DNA from 3 places in the Enterobacter sp. RIT637 genome. Region 2 is predicted to be linked to each of the others. Evidence: predicted binding sites of a transcription regulator. Region 2 holds the regulator's gene; each other region holds the start of a gene.
The links. The regulator PurR, encoded in region 2, represses purine synthesis genes. The targets are predictions, from matches to a motif close to CANGCAAACGTTTGCNTG.
Positions count from the first base shown of each region.

Region 1: a site for PurR is predicted at 5,758-5,775, ahead of pyrD (quinone-dependent dihydroorotate dehydrogenase). Genes of this name have one in related genera too.
Region 3: a site for PurR is predicted at 8,002-8,019, ahead of gltS (sodium/glutamate symporter). Genes of this name have one in related genera too.

Region 1 covers NZ_JAIHAZ010000001.1:96,411-107,031, reverse strand. The annotation lists gene K5E19_RS00415 (ABC transporter ATP-binding protein) at 1-619, opposite strand, end outside; gene rlmKL (bifunctional 23S rRNA (guanine(2069)-N(7))-methyltransferase RlmK/23S rRNA (guanine(2445)-N(2))-methyltransferase RlmL) at 632-2,740, opposite strand; gene K5E19_RS00405 (YcbX family protein) at 2,839-3,948, shown strand; gene zapC (cell division protein ZapC) at 3,945-4,487, opposite strand; gene pyrD (quinone-dependent dihydroorotate dehydrogenase) at 4,653-5,663, opposite strand; gene ssuE (NADPH-dependent FMN reductase) at 5,912-6,487, shown strand; gene K5E19_RS00385 (sulfonate ABC transporter substrate-binding protein) at 6,480-7,442, shown strand; gene ssuD (FMNH2-dependent alkanesulfonate monooxygenase) at 7,439-8,584, shown strand; gene ssuC (aliphatic sulfonate ABC transporter permease SsuC) at 8,594-9,385, shown strand; gene ssuB (aliphatic sulfonates ABC transporter ATP-binding protein) at 9,382-10,152, shown strand; gene pepN (aminopeptidase N) at 10,245-10,621, opposite strand, start outside.
Region 2 covers NZ_JAIHAZ010000001.1:457,065-467,685, forward strand. The annotation lists gene mdtK (MdtK family multidrug efflux MATE transporter) at 1-1,251, opposite strand, end outside; gene K5E19_RS02230 (riboflavin synthase subunit alpha) at 1,477-2,118, shown strand; gene cfa (cyclopropane fatty acyl phospholipid synthase) at 2,150-3,298, opposite strand; gene punC (purine nucleoside transporter PunC) at 3,598-4,797, opposite strand; gene punR (DNA-binding transcriptional activator PunR) at 4,912-5,823, shown strand; gene purR (HTH-type transcriptional repressor PurR) at 5,840-6,865, opposite strand; gene K5E19_RS02255 (YnhF family membrane protein) at 7,163-7,252, shown strand; gene K5E19_RS02260 (MFS transporter) at 7,419-8,585, shown strand; gene sodB (superoxide dismutase [Fe]) at 8,623-9,204, opposite strand; gene K5E19_RS02270 (C40 family peptidase) at 9,328-10,101, opposite strand; gene grxD (monothiol glutaredoxin 4) at 10,440-10,621, shown strand, end outside.
Region 3 covers NZ_JAIHAZ010000012.1:50,994-61,614, forward strand. The annotation lists gene K5E19_RS16695 (DEAD/DEAH box helicase) at 1-437, shown strand, start outside; tRNA gene K5E19_RS16700 (tRNA-Sec) at 502-596, opposite strand; gene K5E19_RS16705 (glycoside-pentoside-hexuronide family transporter) at 886-2,277, shown strand; gene yicI (alpha-xylosidase) at 2,290-4,608, shown strand; gene K5E19_RS16715 (AsmA family protein) at 4,751-6,439, opposite strand; gene xanP (xanthine/proton symporter XanP) at 6,559-7,950, opposite strand; gene gltS (sodium/glutamate symporter) at 8,176-9,378, shown strand; gene recG (ATP-dependent DNA helicase RecG) at 9,381-10,621, opposite strand, start outside.

The sequences.
Region 1 (10,621 bases), 360 kb from region 2:
TAATGGTGCCGTTGAAGGTCTTCAGGAACCCTTCCAGCCAGTCGATGGCTTCAATGTCCAGGTGGTTGGTCGGTTCGTCAAGCAGCAGCACTTTCGGGCCGCTGACCAGCGCGCGTCCCAGCGCCGCTTTACGCAGCCAGCCGCCGGAAAGTGATGCCAGCTCCATATCCGCATCCAGACCTAACTGGTCCAGCACTTCAGTGATACGGCTTTCAAGCTGCCACAGGCCGTGATGATCCAGCAGCTCCTGCAGGCGCGCCATTTCATTAAGGTTTTTTTCGCTCGGGTCGGTCATCACCAGATGCGAAATTTCATGATAGCTCTTCAGGTATTCGGCCTGTTCAGAGATCCCTTCCGCAACGAAGTCGTATACGGTACCCGCCACGTTACGCGGTGGATCCTGCTGCAGTCGAGAAACAATCAGATCCTGCTCGTAAACGATACGGCCGTCATCCAGGCCCTGCTCACGGTTAAGGATCTTCATCAGCGTGGATTTACCCGCGCCGTTACGACCTACCAGACAAACGCGTTCGTTGTCTTCAATATGCAGTTCAGTATCATCGAGAAGGGGCGCATCGCTGAAAGACAGCCAGGCGCCGTGCATGCTAATTAGTGACATTTATATTTCCTTTCAGACCGCTGAGATTAACCAGCAGTTATGGATCTGACGGTTACGGGCAAAGTCCTGAGACAGCGTTTTCTGGCTGATTTCTTGCGCTTTCAGTCCCAGCGTGGCTAAGCCTTCATGATCCATGCGGAAGCCGCGTTTGTTGTTCGAGAACATAATGGTGCCGCCTTTACGCAGCAGGCGCTTCAGGTCGGTCATCAGGCGCAGGTGATCGCGTTGAACATCAAAGCTATCCTCCATACGCTTGGAGTTGGAGAAGGTCGGCGGATCGATGAAGATCAGATCGAACTGCTCGTCGGTATCACGCAGCCAGCCCAGCACGTCGGCCTGCATCAGGCGATGCTGACGTCCGGTCAGGCCGTTCAGACGCAGGTTGCGCTCCGCCCACTCCAGATAGGTGCGGGACATATCCACCGTGGTGGTGCTCCGCGCACCGCCCAGACCCGCATGCACGCTGGCGCTGCCGGTATAGGAGAACAGGTTGAGGAAATCTTTGCCCTTGCTCATCTGGCCCAGCATGCGGCGCGCGATACGGTGGTCAAGGAACAGGCCGGTATCAAGATAGTCGGTCAGGTTTACCCACAGGCGGGCGTTGTACTCGCCCACTTCGATAAAATCGCCCTTCTCGCCCATCTTCTGATACTGGTTTTTGCCCTTCTGGCGCTCGCGGGTTTTCAGTACCAGTTTGTTCGGCGTAATGCCCAGCACGGCGATGGTCGCCGCAATGACGTCCAGCATGCGCTGACGCGCTTTTTGCGCATCAATGGTTTTCGGTGGCGCATATTCCTGAATCACCACCCAGTCCGCGTAGCGGTCAACCGCCACGTTGTACTCCGGCAGGTCGGCGTCGTACAGGCGATAGCATTCAATCCCTTCCTGCTTCGCCCACTTCTCATATTTTTTCAGGTTCTTGCGCAGGCGGTTGGCGTAATCTTCCGCCACGCCGGACGGCTTGCTGTCCGCCGCTTTCTCCGCCAGATGGTAGTTCTTCTGCACGCAGTCCAGCGGGCCGTTTTTCGCCTTAAACTGGCGATCGGCACGCAGCTGCAGGCAGCTCAGCAGCTCCGGCGAGGCGCTAAACAGAGACAGGTTCCAGCCGCCGAAGTAGTCCTTCATATTGCGGCCCAGCAGGCTGTGTAGGGCAATCAGCGCCGGCTCGCTGTCCAGACGCTCGCCGTATGGCGGGTTACTGATTACGGTGCCGTACGGACCTTTTGGCAGCGGGTTGCTCAGGTTCGCCACGTCTTTCACCTCGAAGGTGACCAGCTCGCCGATACCGGCGCGACGGGCGTTGCTGCGCGCGCGCTCAATGACGCGCGGGTCGCTGTCCGAACCGTAGAAGTGGGAGGTGTACTCCGCCAGGCCTTTGCGCGCGCGGGTCTGCGCGTCGTCTTTGACCTCTTTCCAGAGCGCTTCGTCGTGCTGTGCCCAGCCTTTAAAGCCCCAGTGGCCGCGATGCAGGCCCGGCGCGCGGTCGGTTGCCAGCATGGCCGCTTCAATCAGCAGCGTACCGGAACCACACATAGGATCGAGCAGCGGCGTGCCCGGCTGCCAGCCGGAGCGCATCACAATGGCGGCGGCCAGCGTTTCTTTGATCGGCGCCATACCGGTGCGATCGCGGTAGCCGCGCAGGTGCAGACCCGCGCCGCTCAGATCGAGGGAGATACTCGCCGTATCACCGTTCAGCCAGACGTTAATACGCAGATCAGGATTTTCGCGATCGACGTTTGGACGTTCCTTATTTTTACGCGTGAAGCAGTCCACGATGGCGTCTTTTACGCGCAGGGCACCGTACTGGCTGTTGCGGATCTCGTCGTTCACGCCATTGAAATGCACCGCAAAGGTGGCGTTTGGCGTGAAGATCTCTGTCCAGTCGATCATCTGTACGCCGGTATAGAGATCCAGGTCGCTATAGACCTTGCACTCCTTCATCGGCAGCATGATGCGCGACGCCAGACGGCTCCACATCAGGCTCTGGTAAATAAGCCGCGTGTCGCCCTCAAAATGGACACCACCCTGAACCACCTGGCACTCTTTCGCGCCCAGGCTTTCCAGTTCAGTTTTTAACAGCTCTTCCAGCCCACGGGCCGTACTGGCAAACAGAGAATTCATATCGTCACTTTTACTCTTAGAAAATTGTCGCGCATTATAGCTAATATGGCGTGTATGTCATAAAGTTGAAGGCTTATTTTCATTTGTGGGAGTGTGCAGTGGCGACGTTATCCAGGCTTTTTATTCATCCGGTGAAATCCATGCGCGGCATCGGCGTCTCTCACGCGCTGGCCGACATGAGCGGATTCGCCTTCGATCGCATTTTTATGGTCACCGAGCCTGACGGCACGTTCATTACCGCACGCCAGTTCCCGCAGATGGTTCGCTTTACCCCTTCCCCGCTTCATGACGGTTTGCACCTTACCGCGCCGGACGGTTCCAGCGCGATAATTCGCTTTGCTGATTTTGCGCCTGTCGATGCGCCAACGGAAGTGTGGGGCAATCATTTTACCGCGCGCATCGCCCCGGATGAAATTAACCGCTGGCTGAGCGGTTTCTTCTCCCGCGACGTGCAGCTGCGCTGGGTTGGGCCTGAACCGACGCGTCGCGTGAAGCGCCATGACGCCGTTCCCCTCTCCTTCGCCGATGGCTTCCCGTTCCTGCTGACCAACGAAGCGTCACTGCGCGATTTACAGCGCCGCTGCAAAGCCAGCGTCCAGATGGAACAGTTCCGTCCGAACCTGGTGGTGACGGGTGTCGACGCCTGGGACGAAGATACCTGGAAGGTGATCCGCATCGGCAGCGTCATCTTTGATGTCGTTAAACCCTGCAGCCGCTGCATTTTCACCACCGTCAGCCCAGAGAAAGGCCAAAAACATCCTTCCGGTGAACCGTTGAAAACGTTGCAGTCATTCCGTACCGCCCAGGACAACGGCGATGTGGATTTCGGTCAGAACCTCATCCCGCGCTCCAGCGGCGCGATCCGCGTCGGTGATGAAGTAGAAATCCTCACCCGTGGTCCCGCCAGGATTTATGGTTCCAGCCAGGAAGAGGAGTTTGTTGATGTCGAGTCCGCGCCGTCGTCAGGGGTTGATATTCACTGGCAGGGTAAGGTTATTCGTGGCAACAATCAGCAGGTCTTACTTGAGCAACTGGAACAGGCAGGGATCCGCGTTCCTTACTCCTGTCGGGCAGGTATTTGCGGATGCTGTCGAATCAAGCTGGTAGAGGGAGAAGTCACTGCGCTGAAGAAATCGGCGGTAGGTGATGACGGTACGATTTTATGCTGCAGCTGTGTGCCGAAAACGTCCGTCCAGCTGGAAGCTTAAACGGCCTGTTCAAGGCTGAACGAATCAACGCGCAGCTGTGGCTTCAGCCTGTCGTTCATCACTTTAATGGCATCGCCAAGCTGCATCGTCCGCCCGGCAATCGTTACGCCGGGCTGCGCCAGCAGGCAGAGCGCAGCATTTTCGCCTGGCTCAACTACCAGTAAATTCACTTCTTCTGCGGTATCGCTCAGGTTGACGCTTGCCGCATCACCCGTTGCCGGAGTCCAGCTCATGCCGTGCGCAAGAAAATGCCAGCTTTTTGGCATTTGTGGTTTCAGGAAGCGGATAGCCACCAGCGCATTTAATACCAGCTCGGCGCGCTGCTCTTTTGAGAGCACCAGATCGCGGCATTTTTCTTCAAAAGAGAAATAAAGCGCAGCATCGTCCACGCAAAAGCCTGACGGCGAGAAAGCGTCCGGGGTTAACATTCGACGCGGAAAACGTGAACGAAACAACATGCCATTGGCTAAATCGAGCATCATACGATCGTGCTCGTCGCAAAAATACCAGCGCCAGTTATCGTCAGGTTTAATTCGCATGTGTCTCTCCCGTCCCCAAACGTCCTGTACTAAAAATGTCCTGTTTGCCGCCTCGTTTATAACACCATTAATAAAAGACTATAATGACTAAATAAGCAACAGTGACGGAATATAAAACAACCAGGGCCGGAAATAAAGCCCTGGTTGTCTGATTAGGAGAAAAGATTAGATATGAGTAACGATTTCTTTAATCAATGGCGGGCCTTTAAAAATAAAGCCGGAATAAATTTGCACCAATGATGCCCCGGCAGCCATCTTCTCGCGGGCAGCGATTACAGAGTCGATACCGCCCACGCCAATAATGGGCAGACGTCCCTGTAATTCAGCAGACAGTGCGCGAATAATTTCCGTACTTTTTAATTGTACCGGACGGCCACTTAACCCACCCGCTTCGTCACAGTTTTTCATTCCCTGAACGAGAGAACGATCGAGCGTCGTATTGGTTGCTATCACACCATCAATATTATGGCGCACTAAACTGTCGGCAACCTGGATCAATTCTTCGGCAGAAAGATCCGGGGCGATCTTAACCGCGACCGGAACATATTTATGGTGGATCGCCTGGAGTTCATTCTGCTTATTTTTAATGGCACTCAGGAGATCGTCCAGCGCGTCGCCATATTGTAATGAACGCAGGCCTGGGGTATTGGGTGAAGAAATATTCACCGCAATATAACCGGCGTAGGCATAGACTTTTTCCATACAAATCAGATAGTCATCTTTACCCTGCTCTACCGGCGTGTCTTTATTTTTACCAATATTGATGCCTAATACGCCATCAAAATGGGATTTTTTAACGTTCTCCACCAGATGATCGACACCGAGGTTGTTGAAGCCCATACGGTTGATCAGCCCCTCAGCTTCGACCAGGCGGAACAGACGCGGCTTGTCGTTACCCGGCTGCGGACGCGGCGTAACGGTACCGATTTCGATGGATCCAAACCCCATCGCGCCCAGGGCATCAATACATTCGCCATTTTTATCCAGCCCGGCCGCCAGGCCCAGCGGATTCTTAAAGGTCAGGCCCATGCATTGCACAGGTTTTTCCGGCACATTCTGACGCACCAGCGCAGCCAAAGGCGTTCCGGTAATACGACGTAATTGCTGGAATGTAAATTCATGAGCGCGCTCAGGATCGAGCTGGAAAAGGGCTTTACGAACGAAGGGGTAGTGCATGAACTCTCCTGGATTCCCGGTGTGCAAACCGGGAGGGGATTATGGGCGATCCCGCCCGGAAAGGGAATTGACCTGCGGCAAAAAATCCGCGCAAAACGCAATCGTTTACCTTCCCGTCTATTTCTTATGCACTTTTTCGCATTTTAATTGCAGATAAATCATTTAGTGGAATAACCCGGCGATGTCACACTCCTTAAAATTGTTATGAATGTTAGATAAAAGCAAACAATTAGTTATAAGGAGCAAACATGCGCGTCATCACCCTGGCCGGTAGTCCACGGTTCCCCTCGCGTTCCAGCGCCCTGCTGGAATATGCCCGTGAAAAGCTCACTGCTCTGGATGTGGAAGTGTGCCACTGGAATCTACATAACTTCGAACCTGAAGATTTGCTCTATGCCCGTTTCGACAGCCCCGCGCTTAAGACCCTGATCGAGCAACTCAAAGGGGCAGATGGCCTCATTGTGGCGACGCCCATTTATAAAGCCTCTTTTTCTGGCGCACTGAAAACCCTGCTCGACCTACTTCCGGAACGCGCGCTGGACGGCAAAGTCGTACTGCCGCTGGCAACCGGCGGTACGGTTGCCCATTTACTAGCCGTGGATTACGCACTGAAACCGGTGCTGAACGCCCTGAAAGCACAGGAGATCCTGCATGGCGTTTTCGCTGATGATTCACAGGTCATCGACTATCAACACAAGCCCCACTTTACGCCGAATCTGCAAACCCGCCTTGATGCTGCGCTGGAAACCTTCTGGCATGCGCTGCATCGCCGGGATATTCAGGTTCCCGCTTTTAATCCGTCGCAAGGAGTCGCTCATGTTTAAAACACTGACACGTATCGGGCTGGCAGGGCTGATGACCCTCTCGTCGCTGGCTCACGCGGCTGAAACCGCGCCGGAAAGCCTGCGTATCGGCTATCAGAAAGGCAGCGTCAGCATGGTGCTGGCGAAAAGCCACCAGCTTCTGGAAAAACGCTTCCCGGACACCAAATTCTCCTGGGTGGAGTTCCCGGCAGGCCCGCAGATGCTGGAGGCGCTGAACGTCGGGAGTATTGATTTAGGCAGCACGGGTGATATTCCGCCTATCTTTGCTCAGGCTGCCGGGGCCGATCTGGTCTATGTGGGCGTCGAACCCGCTAAGCCGAAAGCCGAGGTCATTCTGGTACCTGAAAATAGCGACATTAAAAGCGTTGCCGACCTTAAAGGTCATAAAGTGGCTTTCCAGAAAGGTTCCAGCTCGCACAACCTGCTGCTGCGCGCCCTGCAAGAGGCCGGGCTTAAATTCACCGACATTCAGCCCGTTTACCTGACGCCTGCCGACGCACGCGCCGCGTTCCAGCAGAAGAACGTGGATGCCTGGGCCATATGGGATCCGTACTACTCCGCAGCCTTACTGCAGGGTGGCGTGCGGGTGCTGAAAGACGGCACCACGCTGAAACAGACCGGCTCGTTCTATCTTGCTGCACGCCCTTACGCGGAAAAAAACGGCACATTTATTCAGGGCGTACTGGATACCTTTACGCAGGCCGATGCTCTGACCCGGAGCCAGCGTCAGGAGAGCATTACCCTGCTGGCAAAAACCATGGGCTTACCTGAACCGGTGATCGCGAGCTATCTCAGCCACCGTCCGCCGACCACCATTGCGCCTGTCAACGCGCACGTCGCCACCCTTCAGCAGCAAACCGCTGACCTCTTCTATCAAAACCGCCTGGTACCTAAACAGGTCAATATTCGCGAACGCATCTGGCAGCCCGCAGGCAAAGAAGGAGCTAAATCATGAGTCTGAATCTTTTCTGGTTTTTACCCACCCACGGTGATGGACACTATCTTGGTACAGAAGAGGGGTCACGCCCGGTTGACCATGGCTACCTGCAGCAGATTGCGCAGGCGGCGGACCGTATCGGTTTCACCGGCGTGCTGATCCCGACCGGACGGTCGTGCGAGGATGCGTGGCTGGTTGCCGCGTCGATGATCCCGGTCACCCAGCGTCTGAAGTTCCTGGTTGCGCTACGCCCGAGCGTGGTTTCCCCCACCGTGGCGGCGCGTCAGGCGGCAACGCTGGACAGACTGTCCAACGGTCGCGCCCTGTTTAACCTGGTAACGGGTAGCGATCCGCAAGAGCTGGCGGGCGATGGCGTATTCCTCGATCACACGGAGCGCTACGAGGCCTCCGCCGAATTCACCCGCGTCTGGCGACGCCTGCTGGAAGGTGAAACCGTCACCTTCGAAGGCAAACATATTCACGTTCGCGATGCGAAACTCTACTTCCCGCCGGTGCAGCAGCCGCGCCCGCCGCTCTATTTTGGCGGATCGTCGGATGTGGCCCAGGATCTGGCCGCCGAGCAGGTCGATCTCTACCTGACCTGGGGCGAGCCGCCTGAGCTGGTGAAAGAAAAAATTGCCCAGGTACGTGCTAAGGCGGCCGCACACGGCCGAAAGGTGCGCTTCGGTATTCGCCTCCATGTGATTGTGCGCGAAACCAATGAAGAAGCCTGGCAGGCTGCCGACCGTCTGATCTCGCACCTGGACGATGAGACCATCGCGAAGGCGCAGGCCGCATTTGCTAAAACCGACTCCGTCGGACAGCACCGGATGGCGTCCCTGCACAACGGCAAGCGCGAGAACCTGGAGATCAGCCCGAACCTGTGGGCGGGTGTCGGTCTGGTACGCGGCGGCGCAGGTACGGCGCTGGTCGGCGATGGTCCAACGGTGGCTGCGCGGATTAATGAATACGCCGAGCTGGGCATCGACAGCTTTATCCTTTCCGGCTATCCGCATCTGGAAGAGGCCTACAAGGTCGGCGAACTGTTGTTCCCGCATCTGGATGTCGCCATCCCGGAAATTCCGCAGCCGCAGCAACTCCAGCTTCAGGGCGAAGCCGTGGCGAACGAATTTATTCCACGAAAAGCCGCGCAAAGCTAAGGAGTCATCATGTCTGCCACCTCACAAAAATGGCTGCTGCGCGCCGCGCCGTGGTTTTTACCCGTCGGCATTGTGGCTCTCTGGCAGCTCGCATCGTCAACCGGCTGGCTGTCGAGCCGCATTTTGCCCTCTCCGGAGGGCGTCGTAGAAGCGTTCTGGTCGCTGAGCGTGAGCGGAGAGCTGTGGCAGCATCTGGCGATCAGCTCCTGGCGCGCCGTGATTGGGTTTTCCATCGGCGGCAGCATCGGTCTGGTTCTGGGTCTGATCAGCGGCCTTTCGCGCTGGGGCGAGCGTCTGCTGGATACGTCCATACAGATGCTGCGCAACGTGCCGCATCTGGCGCTGATCCCGCTGGTTATCCTGTGGTTTGGCATTGATGAGAGCGCCAAGATCTTCCTCGTGGCGCTGGGGACGTTGTTCCCGATTTACATCAACACCTGGCACGGCATCCGCAATATCGATCGCGGTCTGGTCGAGATGGCGCGAAGCTACGGTTTGTCCGGTTTTTCTCTCTTTATACACGTGATCCTGCCGGGCGCCCTGCCCTCGATTATGGTTGGGGTGCGTTTTGCGCTCGGCCTGATGTGGCTGACGCTGATTGTGGCGGAAACCATTTCGGCTAACTCCGGCATCGGCTATCTGGCGATGAACGCCCGTGAATTCCTGCAAACCGACGTGGTGGTGGTGGCCATCATCCTTTACGCCCTGCTCGGCAAACTTGCCGACGTCAGCGCCCAGTGGCTGGAACGCAGCTGGCTGCGCTGGAACCCGGCCTATACCCTTCAGGAGGCAAAAGCATGAATACTGCACGACTGAACCAGGGGACGCCGTTACTGCTTAACGGCGTCACCAAGCGCTACGGTGAAAACACCATTCTTAACGGGCTGGATCTGCATATTCCCGCCGGACAATTTGTGGCCGTTGTCGGTCGCAGCGGCGGCGGCAAAAGTACGTTGCTACGCCTTCTGGCCGGGCTGGAAGCCCCCAACGGCGGTGAAATCCTGGCAGGGACAACGCCGCTGGCCAATATTCAGGACGATACGCGCATGATGTTTCAGGACGCGCGCCTGCTGCCGTGGAAAACGGTTATCGACAACGTCGGTCTCGGTCTGAAGGGCAGCTGGCGAGATAACGCACGTCAGGCGCTGGCCGCCGTCGGGCTGGAAAACCGCGCAGCCGAGTGGCCTGCCGCGCTGTCAGGGGGACAGAAACAGCGCGTGGCGCTGGCGCGAGCGTTGATTCACCGTCCCGGCCTGCTGTTGCTTGATGAACCGCTCGGCGCGCTCGATGCGCTGACGCGGATTGAAATGCAGGATTTGATTGAGTCCCTGTGGCAGGAGCATGGCTTTACGGTACTGCTGGTGACGCATGACGTGAGTGAAGCCGTGGCGATGGCGGACCGGGTGCTGCTGATAGAAGACGGGAAGATTGGCCTGGATCTGACGGTGGATATCCCGCGCCCTCGCCGCGTGGGCTCGGCAAGACTGGCGGAGCTGGAGGCGGAAGTATTGGATCGGGTGATGAAGCGCGGGGTAAGTGAACGGGCGTTGATTAAAGCTAATGCCTGATGCCCTCTCCCACGGGGAGAGGGAGAAAAAACTAAAAACGGCAACCGAGGTTGCCGTTTTGCTTTTACCTGCCCACCGGGCACTTTTTTGTATTACGCTAAGGCCTTAGCAATCTTCTCGTACAAATCGCCAGACAGGTTTTCCAGCCCTTTCAGCTGCTCAAGCGCGGCGCGCATCTTCGTCTGGCGCTTCGCATCGTAGCGTTTCAGGCGGATCAGCGGCTCAATCAGACGAGACGCCACCTGCGGGTTACGACTGTTCAGCTCGGTCAGCATTTCCACCATAAACTGATAGCCGCTGCCGTCTTCCGCGTGGAAGGCAGCCGGGTTGCTGCTGGCAAACGCGCCAATCAGCGAGCGGACGCGGTTCGGGTTGCTCATGGTGAACGAACGGTGCTTCAGCAAGCGACGTACTGTGCTCAGCACATCGGCGGACGGGCTGGTGGACTGCAGAATGAACCATTTGTCCA
Region 2 (10,621 bases):
CCCCATGCGATCCACCACCAGATCGGTAAGCGCCAGAATATAACCACACGGCAGACCTAACACCCAATAGGCGATGAAGGTGATAAAGAAGATAGAGCGCGTGTCTTTATATCCGCGCAACACGCCGCTACCAATCACCTGGATGGAGTCAGAAATCTGGTAAATCGCGGCCAGCAGCATCAGGTGCGATGCCAGCGTGACCACTTCCGGATTGTCGTTATAGAGCAGGGCAATCTGCTCGCGTAATGCAACGGTAAAAAGCGCCGTACAGACGGCCATGCAGACGCCAACGCCCAGCCCGGTCCGGGCGGCCGTTTGCGCATCCAGCGTCGAGCCCTGGCCCAGACGGAAGCCCACGCGAATCGTCACCGCCGCGGCCAGCGACATCGGCAGGACGAACATCAGGGAACTGAAGTTCAGCGCAATCTGGTGCCCGGCCACGTTCACAATGCCCAGCGGGGAGACCAGCAGGGCGACCACGGCAAACAGGGTCACCTCAAAGAACAGCGCCAGTGCAATAGGAAGACCCAACTGCACCAAACGCGTCATGATGTTCCAGTCCGGCGTGCTAAATCTGTTTTCATTGCGAATATCGCGCATTGAGCGGGCGTGTTTTACAAAGGTGATCATCGAGAAGAACATCACCCAGTAAACGGCCGCCGTCGCCACGCCGCAGCCGACGCCGCCCAGCTCCGGCATGCCGAAGTGGCCGTAAATAAAGATGTAGTTCACCGGAATATTGACGAGCAGACCGATAAAGCCCATCACCATACCGGGCTTGGTTTTTGCCAGACCTTCACACTGGTTACGCGCCACCTGGAAAAAGAGGTAGCCGGGCACGCCCCAGAGCAGGGCGCGCAGATAGCCGACGGCTTTATCCGCCAGTGCCGGGTCAATGTTGTCCATTGCGCGAATGATATGCCCGGCGTTCCAGAGCACCACCATAATCAGCACGGAGACAAACCCTGCCAGCCAAAAACCCTGGCGAACCTGATGGGCAATGCGCTCGCGTCGGCCCGAGCCGTTCAGCTGTGCAATAACTGGCGTGAGTGCGAGCAGCAAACCATGACCAAACAGGATGGCCGGTAGCCAGATAGATGTGCCGATTGCCACGGCAGCCATATCGGTGGCGCTGTAGCCACCTGCCATTACCGTATCCACAAATCCCATTGCGGTTTGGGCTACTTGCGCGACGATCACTGGTATAGCCAGTGCCAATAGCTGGCGCGCTTCATTCATGTACTTCTGCACGTGAACACCTTTATTTTGTAGTTATATGAGAGACTAAAAAAGCCGCCGTAACTGGCAGCAAGAAGAAAATGCAGGGGGGTGCCAGCTATTGTAGCGGGCTTTAACTATTTATCTAGTGAAAAAATCGCCAGAAAATGCGCTCCACTGGCAACCTGTTTTTCCAACTGTTATTGTGGTGGGATTAAACGGTGTCACCACCGTCCGGAAAAAACAGGAGTTGTAAGCATGTTTACTGGTATTGTGCAGGGCACCGCCAAAGTGGTGTCCATTGATGAAAAACCCAATTTCCGCACTCACGTGGTGGAGCTGCCGGAATATATGCTCGACGGCATAGAGACCGGTGCCTCGATTGCACATAACGGCTGCTGCCTGACCGTGACCGAAATTAACGGTAACCAGATTAGCTTTGATTTAATGAAAGAGACGCTGCGTATCACCAACCTGGGCGAGCTTGCGGTGGGGGATACCGTCAACGTTGAGCGCGCGGCGAAGTTCAGCGACGAGATCGGCGGCCATCTAATGTCGGGCCACATCATGACCACCGCCGAGGTCGCAAAAATTGTGACCTCGGAAAATAACCGTCAAATCTGGTTTAAAGTTCAGGATCCGGCATTAATGAAATACATCCTGTATAAAGGATTTATTGGTATTGATGGGATTAGTCTGACGGTCGGAGAAGTGACGCCGACGCGTTTTTGCGTGCATTTAATTCCCGAAACGCTGCAGCGCACAACGCTGGGCGCAAAAAAACTGGGGCATCGCGTGAATATCGAAATCGATCCGCAAACCCAGGCGGTTGTAGATACCGTTGAACGTGTCCTGGCGGCAAAAGAGGCGGCGATAATAAAAGCCGTTGAGGAAGAATAAAAAATAACCCCGGCTATCCGGGGTTATTTTTTTAGCGTGCGACACGGAGTCCGTGTTCAATGCCGCGACTGAAAACCACCTGCCAGAGCTGAATATCCCGCGCACGGAACGCACCCGCGCAGGCATTCAGATAATAGCTAAACATGCGTTTGAACCGTTCGGAATAGTTGTCTGCAATCTCGGGCCAGGCCTCCTGAAAACGCGAGTGCCATGCCATCAATGTGGTGTCGTAATCCGCGCCGAAGTTATGCCAGTCTTCCACAATGAAGTGGGGCTCGCTGGCGTTAGCAATCTGGCGCACGGACGGTAAACAGCCATTCGGAAAGATGTATTTATTAATCCACGGGTCCACGTTATTGTCGGTGCGCTTAGAACCAATGGTATGGAGCAGGAAAATACCGTCAGGCTTCAGGTTTCGGTCGGCAACGTCAAAATAGGTTCTGTAGTTTTTCGGACCCACATGCTCAAACATGCCAACAGAAACGATGCGGTCGAACTGTTCGTTAAGATCGCGGTAATCCTGAAGCCGAATATCGACATCCAGATCCTGGCAACGTGTCTGAGCCATTTTTTGTTGTTCAGCTGAAATCGTCACGCCCACAACGCTGGCACCGTAATGCTTCGCCATAAAATACGCCAGACCGCCCCAGCCGCAGCCGATATCCAGCACGCGCATACCCGGCTGTAACTGCAGTTTCTCGCAGATCAGACGCAGTTTATCCTGCTGCGCCTCTTCAAGCGTTGTGGCCTTTTTCCAGTAGCCGCAGGAATATTGCATTAAGGGATCAAGCATACGGCTGAACAGGTCATTACCGAGATCGTAGTGCTCTTTACCGACGATCCAAGCCCGCTTTTTACTTTGCAGATTGAACAGGCGGGCGGAGGCGATACGCAGCGTGTCTTTGAAGTGGCGAGGGAGCTGATTTTCAAGACCGGCGCGCAATACGCTGGAGAAGAACATGTCCAGCCGTTCACACTCCCACCAGCCGTCCATATAGCTTTCGCCCAGGCCTAACGATCCCTCCTGCAAGACGCGTTTAAAAAAATCGGGATGTTTGACCTGCGGATCGGCGGGGGACGATCCATTAATCGTGATGCCCGCACGGCCCAACAGTTCACTGACGATCCGGGACCAGTTATCGTCCGGAACGCTGACTTCTTCTATACACGATGAACTCATAGCTTCTCCATCACCTTGCTGTGATCAGAACCTTAAAACAGCGTAGACGCTTTTTTTGGTTTGTGAGAAATCTCACGGTTAATGCCCGCGAGGCTAATATCCGACGTAGAACAGAGGAAGGGAGATAACCCTTGCCGAAAAGCCTTCCATGGTAAAACGGGAGCACTCCGGCTCCCGTTAACACTTAATATTTATCGTATTTAATCGAACCAAATTGAGTATAGGCCTCAAAATTTGGTGATTCAATAGAAAATTCTTAGCAACCTAATCACTAAGTCTTAACATAATTACTGGCGCGATTATGCGTGCGACGTTTCCACCTGCTGACGCGCATTCTGCTCGCGCTGTGCGGAGGACTGCATACGGTAGCCCAGGGCAGCCAGCGCAACGGTCACCAGCATAACGCTGGTGGTAGTCAGGAGCGGCGTGACAATCAACGCAGAGACCACCAGGCTTGCCAGGAAGCACAGACCCAGCTGTAACGTATTCTGCAGAGCGGCGGCGCGTCCCGTCGCCTGCGGGAACGGACGTAACGCCTGCGCCACCACGATGGGGTAAATAGCACCGTTAGCGACGGCCATGACGCAGAACGGAATCAAAATTTCTGTCAGGCCCGTACCCGGAATAAACCCGACGGCCCATGTGCCGAAAACGCTTAACGCGAACAGCACCAGTAGCCAGGGCAGCATCTGCTGGCCTTCCCACTTCTGCAGCGCTGCGCGACAGCCGTAGCCGCCGACCAGGAAAGCGATGGTCTGCGGAACATAGCTCAGGCCGATTGCCGCCGGGCTGTATCCCATATCGTGCAGAATGAACGGTGAGCCAGTCAGCCACGCGAAGAAACTGGCGGAACAGGCTGCGTAAATCAGGACGTTGCCGCGATAGGCTTTTGACCGCAGCAGCGAGGCAAAGGTAATCGGCTTCGCGTCAGGATGCGTCTCTTTTTTATGCGCAGGCTTGAGGAAGAACGCGGGCAGCATCAGTACCAGGGTAATGGCAAAGAGCGTGGCGAAAATCGCCTGCCAGTCGAAATGGGCGAGGATCCAGCTTCCGAGCAACGGGGCAAGGGCAGGCGAGAGACCGACCAGCGGCATAATGGTGGCGAAAATTCGGTTAGTGCGGGATGCCGGATAATAATCGGTCACCAGCGCCTGCCAGGTCACCGCTGCAGCACAGACGCCAACGGCCTGAATGAAACGCAGTACCAGCAGCCAGGTGGCATCGCGTACCCACAGCATGCCGAGGCAACCCACGGCAAAAATAGCCAGACCCAGTAGCAGCACCGGTTTACGACCAAAGCGATCGGAGAGCGGCCCCCAGAGCAGCTGCGCGAAGGCAAAACCGGCGAGGAACAGGCTCAGGCTGGCGCTGATAGCGGCTGCGGGGGTTTGCAGATCTTCCTGCATCGCGGCAAACGCGGGCAGATACATGTCGGTCGCTAAAAAGCCCAGCACGCTTAAGCCGCCGAGCCAGACTAAAAATCCTTTCCTGGGTTGCATTCTTTTATTCTCCTGAGGAGGCAGGTGTACGTTGGCGCAGAGTGTAGGGAGTGCAAAGCGGCTTGTGAAACGCTAATATTTGTCGAGTGCATTCAAATTTTTTGCAGGCAGAACATGTGGTCAGATTATTCTCTTGAAGTTGTCGATGCTGTTGCCCGTAACGGCAGTTTCACCGGTGCCGCGCAGGAGTTACACCGCGTACCCTCGGCGATCAGCTACACCGTGCGTCAGCTGGAAGAGTGGCTGGCGGTTCCGCTGTTCGAGCGGCGTCATCGCGACGTGGAATTAACGCCCGCAGGCGCGTGGTTTTTGAAGGAAGGGCGTTCTGTTATCAAAAAAATGCAGATCACCCGCGAGCAGTGTCAGCAGATCGCGAACGGCTGGCGCGGCCATCTCTCCATCGCGGTGGATAATATCGTTAAGCCGGAACGGACCCGGCAGATGATCGTGGATTTCTATCGTCATTTTTCTGATGTCGAACTGCGGGTCTCCCAGGAGGTGTTCAACGGCGTCTGGGACGCGCTGGCGGATGGCAGGGTTGAGATGGCGATTGGGGCCACGCAGGCGATCCCCGTTGGGGGACGCTATGCGTTTCGCGATATGGGGATGCTGAGCTGGACCTGCGTTGTCGCCAGCGATCATCCGCTGGCGACAATGGAAGGCCCTCTCAGCGATGACACGCTGCGCAACTGGCCGTCGCTAGTGCTGGAAGATACCTCGCGCTCGCTGCCCAAGCGCATTACCTGGCTGCTGGACAACCAGCGTCGCGTGGTGGCCCCTGACTGGGAATCGTCGGCAACCTGTCTTTCTGCGGGGCTGTGCGTGGCGATGGTGCCCGTACACTTCGCGCGTCCGCGTATCGATACCGGCGAGTGGACAGCGCTAACGCTGGAAAATCCGTTCCCGGATGCGGCCTGCTGTCTGACCTGGCAGCAAAACGACGTATCGCCTGCGATGGCCTGGCTGCTGGATTATCTGGGAGACAGCGAAACGTTGAATCGGGAGTGGCTACGGGAGCCAGCATAACTGGCTCCGTAAGCGATTAACGGCGATAGTCGCGGAACGGACCGTCCGCCACGGAGCGGCGCTCAATGAGGCGCGGGTGAACTTCAATCGACTGGGATTCTTCACGCTTGTTGACGATCCTGTCCATCAGCATGTTGAAAGCCGTTTCGCCCAGTGAATCTTTTGGCTGGTGAATGGTGGTCAGCGCCGGGGTGAAGAAGCGCGCGTTACGCACGTTGTCATACCCGATCACGGAAATATCCTGCGGCACCCGCAGGCCCAGCTCGTCGGCGGCGCAGAGCGCGCCCATCGCCATAATATCGCCGCCACAGAAAACGGCCGTCGGGCGATGCGGTTGGGAGACAATCTGCTGCATTGCGCGGTAGCCGGATTCCGGCTCAAAGTCGCCCTGAACAATCCAGTTTTCCGGCACGGTGATGAGCGCCTCTTCCATTGCCTTCATAAACCCGGCCAGACGGCCCGCACCGGTGTTGCGTTCCAGCGGCCCCGGGATCACGCCAATCTCGCGGTGACCGCGTTCGATCAGATAACGACCGGCCATATAGCCGCCTTCAAAGGCATTATCGATAACGGAATCGGTGAAATCCGCGCGCGCTTCGCCCCAGTCCATCACCACCATCGGAATGTGGCGATACTCTTCCAGCATAGAAAGCACGGACTCTGGGTACTCAGAACACATCACCAGCAGGCCATCGACGCGCTTTTGCGCCATCATCGACAGGTAGGCGCGCTGCTTCTCGATGCTGTTCCACGCGTTGCCCAGAATCAGCGTATAGCCTTTCTGGAAGCAGTTTTTCTCAACGGCTTCGATGATTTCGGCAAAATAGGCCGCTTCGCTGCTGGTCGCCAGCAAGCCAATCGACTTGGTGTGATTCACCTTCAGGCTGCGCGCAACCGCACTTGGGGAGTAATGTAACTCCTTGATCGCCGCCCAGACGGCGTTGCGCGTCTCTTCCGCGACGAAGCGGGTTTTGTTAATTACATGTGATACGGTTGTAGTGGAAACGTTTGCGCGTTTTGCTACGTCTTTTATTGTTGCCATTCAATGTCACTCCAGACCATATCCTAAACTCCTGAAAAACTTGAAGGTAAACGTTTGCCTTCTCTCACCCTTATTACGCAATCTTGAGTTGCGACACGCCGGGAAAACGACACAGGACGTCAGGAGGGGGTCAATGGCCGGTACGCTAATAAATTTAGCGTGGAATTTTGTCCTATCTTGATGAAAAGGGGAAGAGCTAAAGTGGATATCAGTTTAAATCCAGGAAGATTTTTGACGTAAACTGTGTAAAAATGAGCAAGCTCACTTTTCGTGGGGTGATTAAAAGGAGAAAAATTGATGAGTTCCGATCTGAAGTTTTCGCTGGTGACCACCTTTATCGTGCTGGCATTGATTGTTGCCGGTGGTTTGACGGCTGCGCTGCATTGATTTACGCGGGGGGGAGAGTCCTCTCCCTCCTCATTTGCTTCCTATTGTTACCTCTCCGGCAAAAATCTTTTGCCAAAATGTTAACTTCTCAAATTTTGTGATTGATGTCATGCTTTTGACTTCTTTGTTCTGTGTCGCTTGATGACACGGCATCCGGAGTTGACTCATGAAAATCAATTTTCCTCTGCTGGCCCTGGCGATTGGCGCTTTTGGGATTGGCACCACTGAATTCTCCCCCATGGGGTTACTGCCTGTTATCGCACGCGGCGTGGACGTCTCTATTCCTGCTGCCGGGATGTTAATTAGCGCCTATGCCATCGGCGTGATGGTCGGGGCCCCGCTGATGACGCTGCTGCTGTCGCACCGCGCACGTCGCAATGCGCTGATATTTTTAATGGTGATCTTTACGCTGGGCAACGTGCTCTCCGCAATTGCGCCGGATTACACCACCCTGATGCTGTCGCGTATTCTGACCAGCCTGAACCATGGCGCATTTTTCGGTCTGGGCTCGGTTGTTGCGGCAAGCGTGGTTCCGAAGCACAAGCAGGCCAGCGCGGTGGCGACCATGTTTATGGGGCTGACTATCGCCAACATAGGCGGTGTGCCGGCGGCCACCTGGCTGGGTGAAGTGATTGGCTGGCGAATGTCTTTCCTGGCGACAGCCGGGCTGGGCGTGGTGGCGATGGTGGCGTTGTTCTTCTCCTTACCGAAAGGGAGCGCCGGTGAACGTCCTGACGTGCGTAAAGAGCTGTCGGTGCTGATGCGTCCTCAGGTGCTTTCCGCGTTGCTGACCACGGTGCTGGGGGCCGGTGCGATGTTTACGCTCTACACCTATATTTCACCGGTGCTGCACGATATCACCCACGCGACGCCGATCTTTATTACCGCGATGCTGGTGCTGATTGGCGTGGGCTTCTCTATCGGTAACTATCTGGGCGGGAAGCTGGCCGATCGTTCCGTGAGCGGTACGCTGAAAGGCTTTTTAACCCTGCTGATTGTCATCATGATTGCGATCCCGTGGCTGGCGCGCAACGAATGGGGTGCCGCGATTGCGATGGTCGTGTGGGGCGCTGCTACCTTTGCCGTGGTACCACCGCTTCAGATGCGGGTGATGCGTGTCGCCCATGAAGCGCCAGGTCTCTCTTCTTCCGTGAATATCGGTGCGTTTAACCTGGGTAATGCGCTGGGGGCCGCAGCGGGCGGGGCGGTGATTTCCGGCGGTCTGGGATACAGTTTTGTGCCGGTAATGGGGGCAATTATTGCCGCACTCGGCCTGCTGTTAGTGCTGATGTCCGGGCGTAAACAGCCAGAAGCCGCCTGCGCGGCGGAATAAGTAAAAACGCAGAAGGGCGAACCCTTCTGCGAGTCTCTTACGCGGCGAAGTTCTTCGCCACAAAGTCCCAGTTAGCCAGCGCCCATAAGTGCTCCAGATAGTTAGGACGCGCGTTACGGTAATCAATGTAGTAAGCGTGTTCCCATACGTCCACGGTCATCAGCGGTTTAGCACTGGTGGTCAGCGGGGTGCCCGCATTCGAGGTGGAAACGATAGCCAGCTTGCCATCCGCTTCTTTGACCAGCCACGTCCAGCCAGAACCGAAGTTTTTGATGGCTGCATCGGTAAACTTCGCTTTGAAATCCGCGAAGCTGCCAAAAGCGGCGTTAATGGCGGCCGCCAGTTCACCGGCAGGTTCACCGCCGGCATTCGGCGCCAGGCAGTGCCAGTAGAAGGTGTGGTTCCACACCTGAGCCGCGTTGTTAAATACGCCACCCTCTGAGCTGCGGACGATCTCTTCCAGCGTTTTGCCTTCGAAATCGGTGCCCTTAATCAGATTGTTCAGGTTGGTGACGTACGTCTGGTGATGCTTGCCGTAATGATATTCCAGGGTTTCCGCAGAAATGTGCGGTGCCAGGGCGTCTTTGGCATACGGTAGTGCAGGTAATTCGAACGACATTGCTTCTCTCCTTATTTTATTTGTATGTTGTCAATAACCCTACAGACAACATGGAAAGGATAGCAAATTGAAAGGGTATGCAAAAGAGGAACTTACCCTGCCACGCGTGCGGCAGGGCAGGGGTTAGCGAATGGTTTTTGGCGTCATGACGCGACGTGCGCCAACGTAGTGACGCACCCAGTAGTCTTCACTGAGCGAGGTAATCTGGATGTCCTGGCCGCTACGCGGTGACTGAATGAATTTTCCGTTGCCAACGTAGACGCCGACATGGTCAGCCGTGCCGCGACCCTGAGTACGGAAGAACACGAGGTCTCCGTTCTCCAGCTCACCACGATTGACCGGTGCGGCGTCGCGCAGGTGGTACATTTCATTAGCGGTACGCGGAATACGGAACTTCACCAGGTCTTTATAAGCGTAATACACCAGGCCACTGCAATCGAAACCCGTTCGCGGAGAAGTGCCACCCCAGTGATACGGTTTCCCTATTTGCCCCATTAATTTATTCATCGCCGTTTTTTGCGCTTTCTGCATACGGACTTTATGCACTTCGGCTAATTTCGTGACCTTCGTGCACTTCGCTTTGTGACCTTTACGCGTAGTGCATTTTTCTGTCACAAGGTTGGCGGCCGTTTGCGAGGCTTTACGTCGGGTAGAATGTGCGGTGTGGGCTGGGGATGTTTTCGTCTTGCTGGAGGCGGTCTTTTTGGTCTGAGTGGGTGTTTTTTTCTTTACGGTCTTGCTGGTGGTTTTTTTCTTACGTTCTGTGGACTTAACCAGATGCGATTTTTGTACAGCAGAATGCCGCGCCTGTTCAGAGGCGTTCGCCGCTGGCGTGAAAGTGAGTGATGTAAACAGTAAAGCACAGAGCGTGATCGAGATTTTATTTATCCGCGCCACTGGGCAGTCCCCTGATTTATGCAGGCCATCAATAATACCCGCGTATGATTTACAAAGCCCGTCGATTCTAATCCATAAAAACCCGAGAAGTTAATAGCATTTTTCATTCTAAAATCATGTTTCGTTAGCAAGTGCAAAAAAATTCATCGTTCTGTCGCACAATTGTCCACTCCCTAAGCAAAACCGTACTGCAAACAGGGATAAGCGTCATTTGCAATGCATCTTTTAGCGTTAACCGTTAAAATAGTAAGACGTGACAAAAATGTTATTTTCCGATGTCTGTCTGAACCGCTACAATGTCAGACGAATGCCGTAACAGAAGTTAAAGGAAGCAAGACATGAGCACCACTATTGAAAAAATTCAGCAACAAATCGCTGAAAACCCGATTCTCCTGTACATGAAAGGTTCTCCGAAGCTGCCAAGCTGCGGTTTCTCCGCACAAGCGGTTCAGGCGTTATCTGCCTGTGGTGAGCGTTTTGCTTACGTTGATATCCTGCAGAACCCGGACATCCGCGCTGA
Region 3 (10,621 bases), on a different contig from region 2:
GTGATGAAAATAGAAATGGTGATGCTCCATTTATACAACCAGCGAGTAAAATCCCCGATATTAATTTAGAAAATGCATATTCAATGTTCAATAATATTAAAGCTAAGAATGTAAGTTATGATCGAATTGTATTCGACACGTATGACTATTTAGATACTGTAATCTCATTTTCACTCACGGATGCGTTTATGGGAGCATTCCGCGTTTATTATGAAAAGACTAAAGATAATAATGCCATGAAAATAATGGGGTTGCTTAAATATGGAACATTAAATCCTATTCATACTTTATTACTTAGATATGGTTTTTCTCCTGAAGATATTGATTTAGTCGAAGAACATATTAAATATATTAGTGAGGATGATATTGTTTTTAATAAAGTAGAAAATATCCCTATTGACATACAAGATAAGATTTCGTGGTATCTACCTGAATAACATGGCGAAGTTTTACGATATAAAGTTTGTGAATAAAGGATAAAATTATCTGAGTAGAAATTTTTGGCGGAAGATCACAGGAGTCGAACCTGCCCGGGAACGCTGGCGTCCCCAACTGGATTTGAAGTCCAGCCACCTCACCGGAGATGACGATCTTCCGCGCCTCGATTGCTACATGGAGGCGGGGCGCATTATAGCTACTTTCAGACATTTACCACATACCCCACACCACTTTTTTCACCTCTCTTTTGACCTGTACACCCCTGTTTCAGTTAATTCCTAAGAAAATCCTCATGTTAGCCCACCGTGCTCTCAACATTTACCGCGATCACAAAAAACAAGAAACGTAATCTGCTAACCAGAAAACGCAATACCCGCCTTTGAAACAATGGTTTAAAACCAATGCAACCGGTCTCAGCGCCCCCTACAGCGTGAAGGATAAAAAAAGATGAGCGAAGTATTGTCAGTAAAAGAGAAGATTGGCTACGGCATGGGAGACGCTGCCAGCCACATCATTTTTGATAACGTCATGTTGTACATGATGTTTTTCTACACCGATATTTTCGGCATTCCCGCCGGGTTTGTCGGCACCATGTTCCTGCTGGCGCGCGCGCTGGATGCGATTTCCGACCCGTGCATGGGCCTGATTGCCGACCGCACCCGCAGCCGCTGGGGCAAGTTCCGTCCGTGGATTTTGTTCGGCGCTATCCCGTTCGGCATCGTCTGCGTGCTGGCCTACACCACGCCGGACCTCAGCCTCAACGGCAAAATGATATACGCCGCCGTTACCTACACCCTGCTGACCCTGCTCTATACCGTGGTCAATATTCCGTACTGCGCGCTGGGCGGCGTGATCACCAACGACCCGACGCAGCGTATCTCCCTTCAGTCCTGGCGCTTTGTGCTGGCGACCGCGGGCGGCATGCTCTCCACGGTGCTGATGATGCCGCTGGTGAACTTGATTGGCGGCGACGATAAGGCGTTCGGCTTCCAGGGCGGCATCGCCGTGCTGTCGGTAGTCGCGTTCCTGATGCTGGCGTTCTGCTTCTTTACCACCAAAGAGCGCATCCAGGTGCCGCCGAGCACCACCTCCATGCGGGAAGACCTGCGCGACATCTGGCACAACGACCAGTGGCGCATCGTTGGCGTGCTCACCATCCTCAACATCCTCGCCGTCTGCGTGCGCGGCGGCGCGATGATGTACTACTGCACCTGGATCATGGGCTCGCCGGAGGTGTTCGTCGCGTTCCTCACCACCTACTGCGTCGGCAACCTGATTGGCTCCGCGCTGGCGAAACCGCTCACCGACTGGAAGTGCAAGGTCAGCATCTTCTGGTGGACCAACGCTGCGCTGGCGGTGGTCAGCGTGGCGATGTTCTTCGTCCCGATGCACGCCACCGTGCTGATGTTCGCCTTTATCTTCGTCATCGGCGTGCTGCACCAGCTGGTGACGCCGATTCAGTGGGTGATGATGTCCGATACCGTCGACTACGGCGAATGGACCAACGGCAAGCGCCTGACCGGCATAAGCTTTGCGGGCACGCTGTTCGTGCTGAAGCTCGGCCTGGCGCTGGGCGGGGCGATGATCGGCTGGATGCTGGCAGGCGGCGGCTACGATGCGGCAGCCAAAACCCAGAACAGCGCGACCATCAGCATCATTATCGGCCTGTTTACCCTGGCCCCGGCGGTCTGCTACGTGCTGAGCGCCATCATCGCCAAACGCTACTACACGCTGAAAACCCCTTTCCTGACCAAAATCCTGGGCGAGCTGGCGCAGGGCGCGCGCCGCAACCAGCAGGAGTTTGAAAACCTGCCGGTCAGCAAAGAATTACAGAACTAAGAGGACGAGAGTATGAAAATCAGTGATGGAAACTGGCTTATTCAACCGGGACTGAACGTGACGTATCCGGTGCAGGTGTTCGACGTGGAGCAGCAGGGCAATGACCTGGTGGTGTTTGTTGCGCCGCGCGACGTGCGCGAACGCACCTGGCAGCTCGACACGTTGATGTTCACGGTGCGCCTGTTTGCCCCGCAGGAAGGGATTGTCGGGGTGCGCATTGAGCACTTCCAGGGCGCGCTGAATAACGGCCCACACTATCCGCTGAACGTTCTGAAAGACGTGAAGGTAGAGATTGAAAACAACGCCGAGTTTGCCGAGCTGAAAAGCGGCAGCGTCAGCGTGCGCGTTACCAAAGGCGAGTTCTGGGCGCTGGATTTCCTGCGTAATGGCCAGCGCATTACCGGCAGCCAGCTGAAAAACAACGGCTACGTGCAGGACAGCAACACCGACCGCAATTACGTGTTCGAACGGCTGGATCTGGGCGTGGGGGAAACGGTCTACGGTCTGGGCGAGCGCTTTACCGCGCTGGTGCGTAACGGTCAGACGGTCGAAACCTGGAACCGCGACGGCGGCACCAGCACCGAGCAGTCCTACAAAAATATCCCGTTCTACCTGACCAACCGCGGCTACGGCGTGCTGGTGAATCATCCGGAAAACGTCTCGTTTGAAGTTGGCTCCGAGAAGGTCTCCAAAGTGCAGTTCAGCGTGGAAGGAGAATATCTCGAGTACTTCGTGATCGACGGCCCGACGCCGAAAGAGGTGCTGAACCGCTATACGCAGTTCACCGGGCGTCCGGCGCTGCCGCCTGCCTGGTCGTTCGGCCTGTGGCTCACCACCTCGTTCACCACCAACTACGACGAAGCCACGGTGAACAGCTTTATCGACGGCATGGCCGAGCGCGACCTGCCGCTGCACGTGTTCCACTTCGACTGCTTCTGGATGAAGGCCTTCCAGTGGTGCGATTTCGAGTGGGACCCGGTGACCTTCCCGGATCCGGAAGGGATGATCCGACGCCTGAAAGAGAAAGGGCTGAAGGTCTGCGTGTGGATCAACCCGTACATCGGCCAGAAGTCGCCGATCTTCCGGGAGCTGAAAGAGAAGGGCTACCTGCTCAAGCGCCCGGACGGCTCCCTGTGGCAGTGGGACAAATGGCAGCCGGGGCTGGCGATTTACGACTTCACCAACCCGGAAGCGTGCCGGTGGTATGCCGACAAGCTGAAAGGCCTGGTGGAGATCGGCGTCGACTGCTTCAAGACCGACTTCGGCGAGCGTATCCCGACGGACGTGCAGTGGTTCGACGGGTCCGATCCGCAGAAGATGCACAACCACTATGCCTACATCTATAACGAGCTGGTGTGGAACGTGCTGAAAGAGACGGTGGGAGAAGAAGAGGCGGTGCTGTTTGCCCGTTCGGCGTCCGTAGGTGCACAGCAGTTCCCGGTGCACTGGGGCGGCGACTGCTACGCCAACTATGAATCGATGGCCGAAAGCCTGCGCGGCGGGCTGTCGATTGGCCTGTCCGGATTCGGGTTCTGGAGCCACGATATCGGCGGGTTCGAAAACACCGCTCCGGCGCACGTTTACAAACGCTGGTGCGCGTTCGGGCTGTTCTCCAGCCACAGCCGCCTGCACGGCAGCAAATCCTACCGCGTGCCGTGGGCGTACGATGACGAGTCCTGCGACGTGGTGCGCCACTTCACGCAGCTGAAGTGTCAGCTGATGCCGTATCTGTATCGTCAGGCGGCGCTGGCGCGCGAGTTCGGCACGCCGATGCTGCGGGCGATGATGCTGGAGTTCCCGGACGATCCGGCGTGCGATTATCTCGACCGTCAGTACATGCTGGGGGATTCGGTGATGGTTGCGCCGGTGTTCTCCGAAGCGGGGGACGTGCAGTTCTATCTGCCGGAAGGCTGCTGGACGCACCTGTGGCACAACGACGAAATTCTGGGCAGCCGCTGGCATAAGCAGCAGCACGATTTCATGAGCCTGCCGGTCTACGTGCGCGACAACACGCTGCTGGCGCTGGGTAGCAATAACCAGAAGCCGGACTACGCGTGGAACGCGGGGACGGCCTTCCAGCTGTTTAACCTGGACGACGGCGCAACGGCGGTGAGCGAAGTGCCTGCGGCGGACGGCTCCGTGGCGTTTACGCTGAAGGCGTCACGCCGGGGCGACACCGTGACCTTTACCGGCGCGGGAGACGCGCAAAACTGGTCGGTGTGCTTGCGCAACGTGCAGAAGGTGAGCGGCGTAGAAGGTGGTTCACACGCGGGCAGCGAGTGGGGTGTGGTGGTGAAAGCGGAGGGGGAAGTGGTGGTGGTTCACTTCTGAGCCGTAAAAATGCCCGGTGGCGCTTCGCTTACTGTGTCTACGATAATTGTGCGGTCTGATGCCCTCACCCTGACCCTCTCCCACAGGGAGAGGGAACCAAAACCTCGTAGGCCGGGTAAGGCGCAGCCGCCACCCGGCTTGTTTATTGCACTGGTGTTGAAACCACCCCGCCCGTCATCGTCTGCTGCACCTGCTGTTTATCCATATTCACCGCGTTCAGCTTGCCGTTCACCATCGGCTTCAACGGGGCATTCGCCTGCACGCTGCCGCTGGCGGTGAGCTGAATATTGCCGTCGCCCGTAATCGGTAGCGCAGGCCAGCCCCACTGTTGCAGCACGTTGAGCGGCACGCCGCGCCCGTTCAGGCTCACCGTGGTCTGCCGCTGCGGAAGCTGTGAAACCGTCGCCGTGGCTTCCAGAATACCTTTCTCGGTAAAGGCGCTCAGGTCGGTAATGTTCACCGTGGCGGCGTTGGCATTCAGCGCCAGCGACGGACGGCGCACGTCCACGCGGTTAAAGGTCGCCGCCGCGCCGTTCAGGGTTGCGCTGCCGCCCCAGACGCCCCACTGGCGATCTTTCGCCAGCTGAAGGTTTGCGCCATAGCCGTCCAGAGAGGTGATCTGCCACGGGAAGGTGGGATCGATGTCGATCACCAGATTGCGGCTCAGGCCGAATTTTTTCAGCGTCACGCTGTTCAGCCATTCCGGCAGGGGATCCATCCACAGCGTTTTCCAGTTGTCAGGCAGGGTGTACTCCAGCCCGGCGATGGCAACATCGTCCAGCACCAGCGCTTTACCGTCGCGCAGCCAGTTGCCGGAGGTGCGTACCATCCCGCCCTCCCAGCGGGAGGTGAACTGGCGCAGCGCGATACCCTGCGGGGAGAATTCCGCGTTCAGAATCGGGTCGAACAGATGCAGCGAGCCGTAGATAAACTCGCTGGCGTTCATGGACAGGCGGCCTTCCTGGCTCTGCCAGTCGCCTTTGCTGAGAGTCAGGTTGCGCAGGCTCAAATCAAGATCCGTCACCGCCCAGTCCGGCCCCTGCAGGCGCGCGTCTGTTACTTCCAGCCGACCAATCTGCAGGGAAGGGAGCGTGGTGATGGGAGCAAAGAAATCCATCAGCGATTTATCACTTTGCAGGCGGATTTCATTCAGACGCATGCTGTCGATAATCCAGCTGCCGTCAGCGTTACGCAGGGCGGAACCGGTGAGCGAGCCGCGCGCCATATCCGCGCCAATGGTGCTCAGCACCACCTCTTTACCGTTGAGCTGCCCCTGAATCAGGACGTTGCTGGCCGGGACGCCGTTCAGAGTGAGCGAGCCTGCGCTCATCTGAATCTGCGCGTTTTTGCCCAGCACGTTGCCCGCCTCAGGCTGCCACGGGCTGACGCCGCCCGTGACTTTCTGCGCGCTCAGGTCCCATTCCGTATTCGGGCTGTTAAAGGCCATGTTGTTTAGCTGCAAGCGGTCCGCCTGGAAAGGCAGCGGCGCGGTTTGCGGAGAGAGGTTCAGCGTGCCGTCGAACAGGGTAATGGTGTCCATATGCAGCGGATCGGTTACCTGACGGCTGCTCAGACCAATATCGACTTTTTTTGCTACCAGAGTGGCGGGTTTGCCGTCACGACCAAAGGTGACATTTTCCAGAATGAGGTGAGAAGGGGATGAAAAACGGTGATCCATCAGGTCAAAGTTGAGTTCGTAATCGGTATTTACCGTAACCCAATTGCTGACCTGCGACGCGCCCCAGCGGGTCTGAAGCAAAATATAAAATGCCAGCACTACCACAAGCAGAGCTAACAGAAGATAGATGATCAGCTTTCCAATAAATTTCATGGTCTTCCATCCCGCAAAACGCACATAAAGGAGTTATGCACGATTTATACGCAATGCTCAAGGCGGGAATGGTGTAATTAGATGTCACGGCAGGCATTGACTGCCTGCCGTGAGAGAAATCAATTTTTCTCAGGCGGGAAAACGAGGTTCAGAACGATAGCGGTGATACCGCCCGCGGCAATGCCGGAAGAGAGCAGGTTTTTCACCCAGTCAGGCGCAAACTGCAGGATCAGCGGCTGCTGGGAAACGCCCAGACCGACGGCCAGCGACAGCGCGATAATCATGATCGCGCGGCGGTTCAGCGGTTCGCGGGAGACGATACGCACGCCAGAGGCCGCGATAGTGCCGAACATCACCAGCGTCGCGCCGCCCAGCACAGGCTCAGGGATGTGCTGCACAAAGCCGCTCACTGCCGGGAACAGGCCGAGGACGATCAGCATCAGCGCCACCACAAACCCGACGTAGCGGCTGGCCACGCCGGTCAGCTGGATCACGCCGTTATTCTGACCGAAGCAGGAATTCGGGAAGGTGTTGAATACGGCAGAGACAAACGAGTTCAGGCCGTTCGCGAGCACACCGCCTTTCAGGCGCTTCATGTACAGCGGGCCGGACACCGGCTGCTCGGAGACGTCCGAAGTAGCGGTGATGTCCCCGATGGTCTCCAGAGAGGTGATCATAAAGACCAGCATCAGCGGCAGCAGCAGGCCCCAGTCAATGCCAAGACCGTAGTACAGCGGCGTAGGAACGGTGATCAGCGCGCTGTTGGTCGGCGCGGTGTTCTCCGGCAGCATGCCCAGCGCCCACGCCAGCAGGTAACCCGCCGCCATGGCGATCACCAGCGAGGCGACGCGCAGGTAAGGGTTACGCTGACGGTTAAGCAGAATAATGATCGCCAGCACGACACCCGCCAGCAGCAGGTTTTTCGGCGCGCCGAAGGTGTGGTCGCTCATTGCCGCATAGCCGCCGCCGATAGACGTCAGGCCCACCTGAATCAGCGACAGGCCGATGATCATGACGACCACGCCGGAAACGAGCGGGGTGATGACGCGGCGAGCCAGGTGCAGAACGCGGGAGATCACCATCTCCGTGCAGCTTGCCAGCATCAGCGTGCCGAACAGCGCCGCCATCATGGTCGGGACATCCGCACCGCCGGTTTTCAGCGCCGTACCGCCCATGATCAGCGGTGCCACGAAGTTAAAGCTGGTGCCCTGAATCGACAATAATCCCGACCCTACCGGACCCCAGGCTTTAATTTGAATAATAGAGGCGACGCCGGAGGCAAAAAGAGACATGCTGATAATGTGCTGCGTGTCCTGCGCCGGTAAACCGAGCGCCTGGCAAATCAGCAGCGCAGGGGTGATCACCGCAACAAACATCGCCAGAAGATGCTGGCAGGCGGCGAAAAGCGTTTGCGGCAGCGGCGGGCGGTCTTCAAGGCGGTAAATCAGTTCGCTATTTTGCTTCTGCGCAATCGGTTGCGCATCAGGCGACTCTATGGTGTTAACGGACATCGGCGGCAATCCCACGGTGGAAAAGCGGGCATTTTATCTGACCACCTGGTAAAAGCAAACGATTGCCAACAAAAAAAGACAAGAAAATCTGCCGCTGTGAGCAGGTTTTCTACAACCCATCGGAAAAAAAAATTACACTTTTTGCGCCGGTGACTCATGACGAGCGCAAACCGGCCCAGGATAACGCCGCGTGTGTATGGAACACGCGCATAACAGGAGCCTTTTATGATTCATCTCGATACGTTGTCGACCCTTGTTGCCGCAACGCTGGTTCTTCTGCTTGGTCGCAAGCTGGTACACAGTGTTTCCTTTCTGAAAAAGTACACCATTCCTGAACCTGTCGCCGGCGGTCTGCTGGTGGCGCTGGCCCTGCTGATACTGAAGAAAAGCATGGGCTGGGAAATTGATTTTGACATGTCCCTGAAAGACCCGTTGATGCTGGCTTTCTTTGCCACCATCGGCCTGAACGCCAACCTCGCAAGCCTGCGCTCGGGCGGTAAGGTGCTCGGCGTATTTCTGATTGTGGTGGTGGGGCTGCTGCTGATGCAAAACGCCATCGGCATCGGGATGGCGACGCTGCTGGGGCTGGACCCGCTGATGGGGCTGCTGGCAGGATCAATTACCCTGTCAGGCGGTCACGGTACCGGGGCGGCGTGGAGCAAGTTGTTCATCGAGCGCTACGGCTTTGAAAATGCGACTGAAGTTGCGATGGCCTGCGCCACCTTTGGCCTGGTGCTGGGTGGCCTGATTGGCGGCCCGGTGGCGCGGTATCTGGTTAAGCACTCCACCACGCCGAACGGCAGGCCGGACGATGAAATGGTGCCGACCGCGTTCGAAAAGCCGGACGTCGGGCGCAGTATTACCTCGCTGGTGATGATTGAAACCATCGCGATGATCGCCATCTGCCTGACCGTAGGAAAAGTGGTTGCACAATGGCTGGCGGGCACAGCCTTTGAACTGCCGACGTTTGTTTGCGTGCTGTTCATTGGTGTGATCCTGAGCAACGGTCTGGCGCTGATGGGCTTCTACCGCGTGTTTGAACGGGCGGTATCGGTGCTCGGCAACGTCAGTCTGTCGCTGTTCCTGGCGATGGCGCTCATGAGCCTCAAACTGTGGGAGCTGGCCTCGCTGGCGCTGCCGATGGTGGCGATTCTGGCGGTGCAGGCGCTGTTTATGGCGCTCTATGCCATGTTTGTCACCTGGCGCATGATGGGCAAAAACTACGATGCGGCGGTGCTGGCGGCGGGTCACTGCGGGTTTGGTCTGGGGGCTACCCCAACGGCTATCGCCAACATGCAGGCGATCACCGAACGGTTCGGGCCATCGCATACGGCGTTTCTGGTGGTCCCGATGGTTGGCGCGTTCTTTATTGATATCGTCAACGCGCTGGTGATCAAGCTGTACCTGATGCTGCCGATGTTTGCCTGAGATCAGGCGTTGGAATAGCGTTCGGTTTCCGGCATCCAGCGCTCAATTAACGCTGCCGCCTGTTCGGGGTAGCGTTCATGAATATGGCGTGCCAGGCGCTGAACTTCGGGGATCATCGCTTGATCGCGCAGCAAATCCGCCACTTTGAATTCCGCGTTCCCCGTCTGACGCGTGCCCAGCAGTTCGCCCGGGCCGCGGATCTCCAGGTCTTTTTGCGCAATCACAAAACCGTCGTTGCTGTCGCGCAGCACCTGCAACCGCATCTGGGCGGTTTTCGAGAGCGGGGCTTTATAGAGCAGTACGCAGTGGGAAGCCACCGCGCCACGACCGACGCGTCCGCGCAGCTGGTGAAGCTGGGCAAGGCCGAGACGCTCCGGGTTTTCGATGATCATCAGGCTGGAATTCGGGACGTCCACGCCGACTTCGATCACCGTGGTGGCGATCAGCAGATGCAAATCACCCTGTTTGAACGACTGCATCACCGCCTGTTTTTCGGCGGGCTTCATGCGTCCGTGAACCAGACCCACATTCAGCTCCGGCAGCGCCAGCTTAAGCTCTTCCCACGTGGCTTCGGCAGCCTGCGCTTCCAGCAGTTCAGACTCTTCAATCAGCGTACAGACCCAGTAGGCCTGACGCCCTTCTTGGGTGCAGGCGTTGCGCACGCGGTCGATGATATCGCTGCGGCGCGTGTCAGGAATGGCGACCGTTGTGACCGGGGTACGGCCCGGCGGCAGTTCGTCGATGGTGGAGGTATCCAGATCGGCGTAGGCGGTCATCGCCAGGGTGCGCGGGATCGGCGTGGCGGTCATGATCAGCTGATGCGGATGGAAGCCCTGCTGCAGCCCTTTTTCCCACAGCGCCAGACGCTGATGCACGCCGAAGCGGTGCTGCTCGTCGATAATCACCAGCGCAAGGCCGTTAAACTGCACCTGCTCCTGGAAGATGGCGTGCGTGCCGACAATCATCTGCACTTGTCCGCTGGCAATGGCCTCCTGCTGCGCAAGGCGTGCTTTGCCTTTTTGCTTCCCGGCAAGCCAGCCCACTTCAATCCCCAGCGGTGCAAACCAGGCGCGGAAATTGTTGGCGTGCTGCTCGGCCAGCAGTTCGGTCGGCGCCATCAGCGCCACCTGCTTGCCGTGGGTAATCGCGCGCAGGGCCGCCAGCGCTGCAACCAGCGTTTTACCGGAGCCTACGTCGCCCTGCACCAGGCGCATCATCGGCACGTCGAGCGCCATATCGCGTT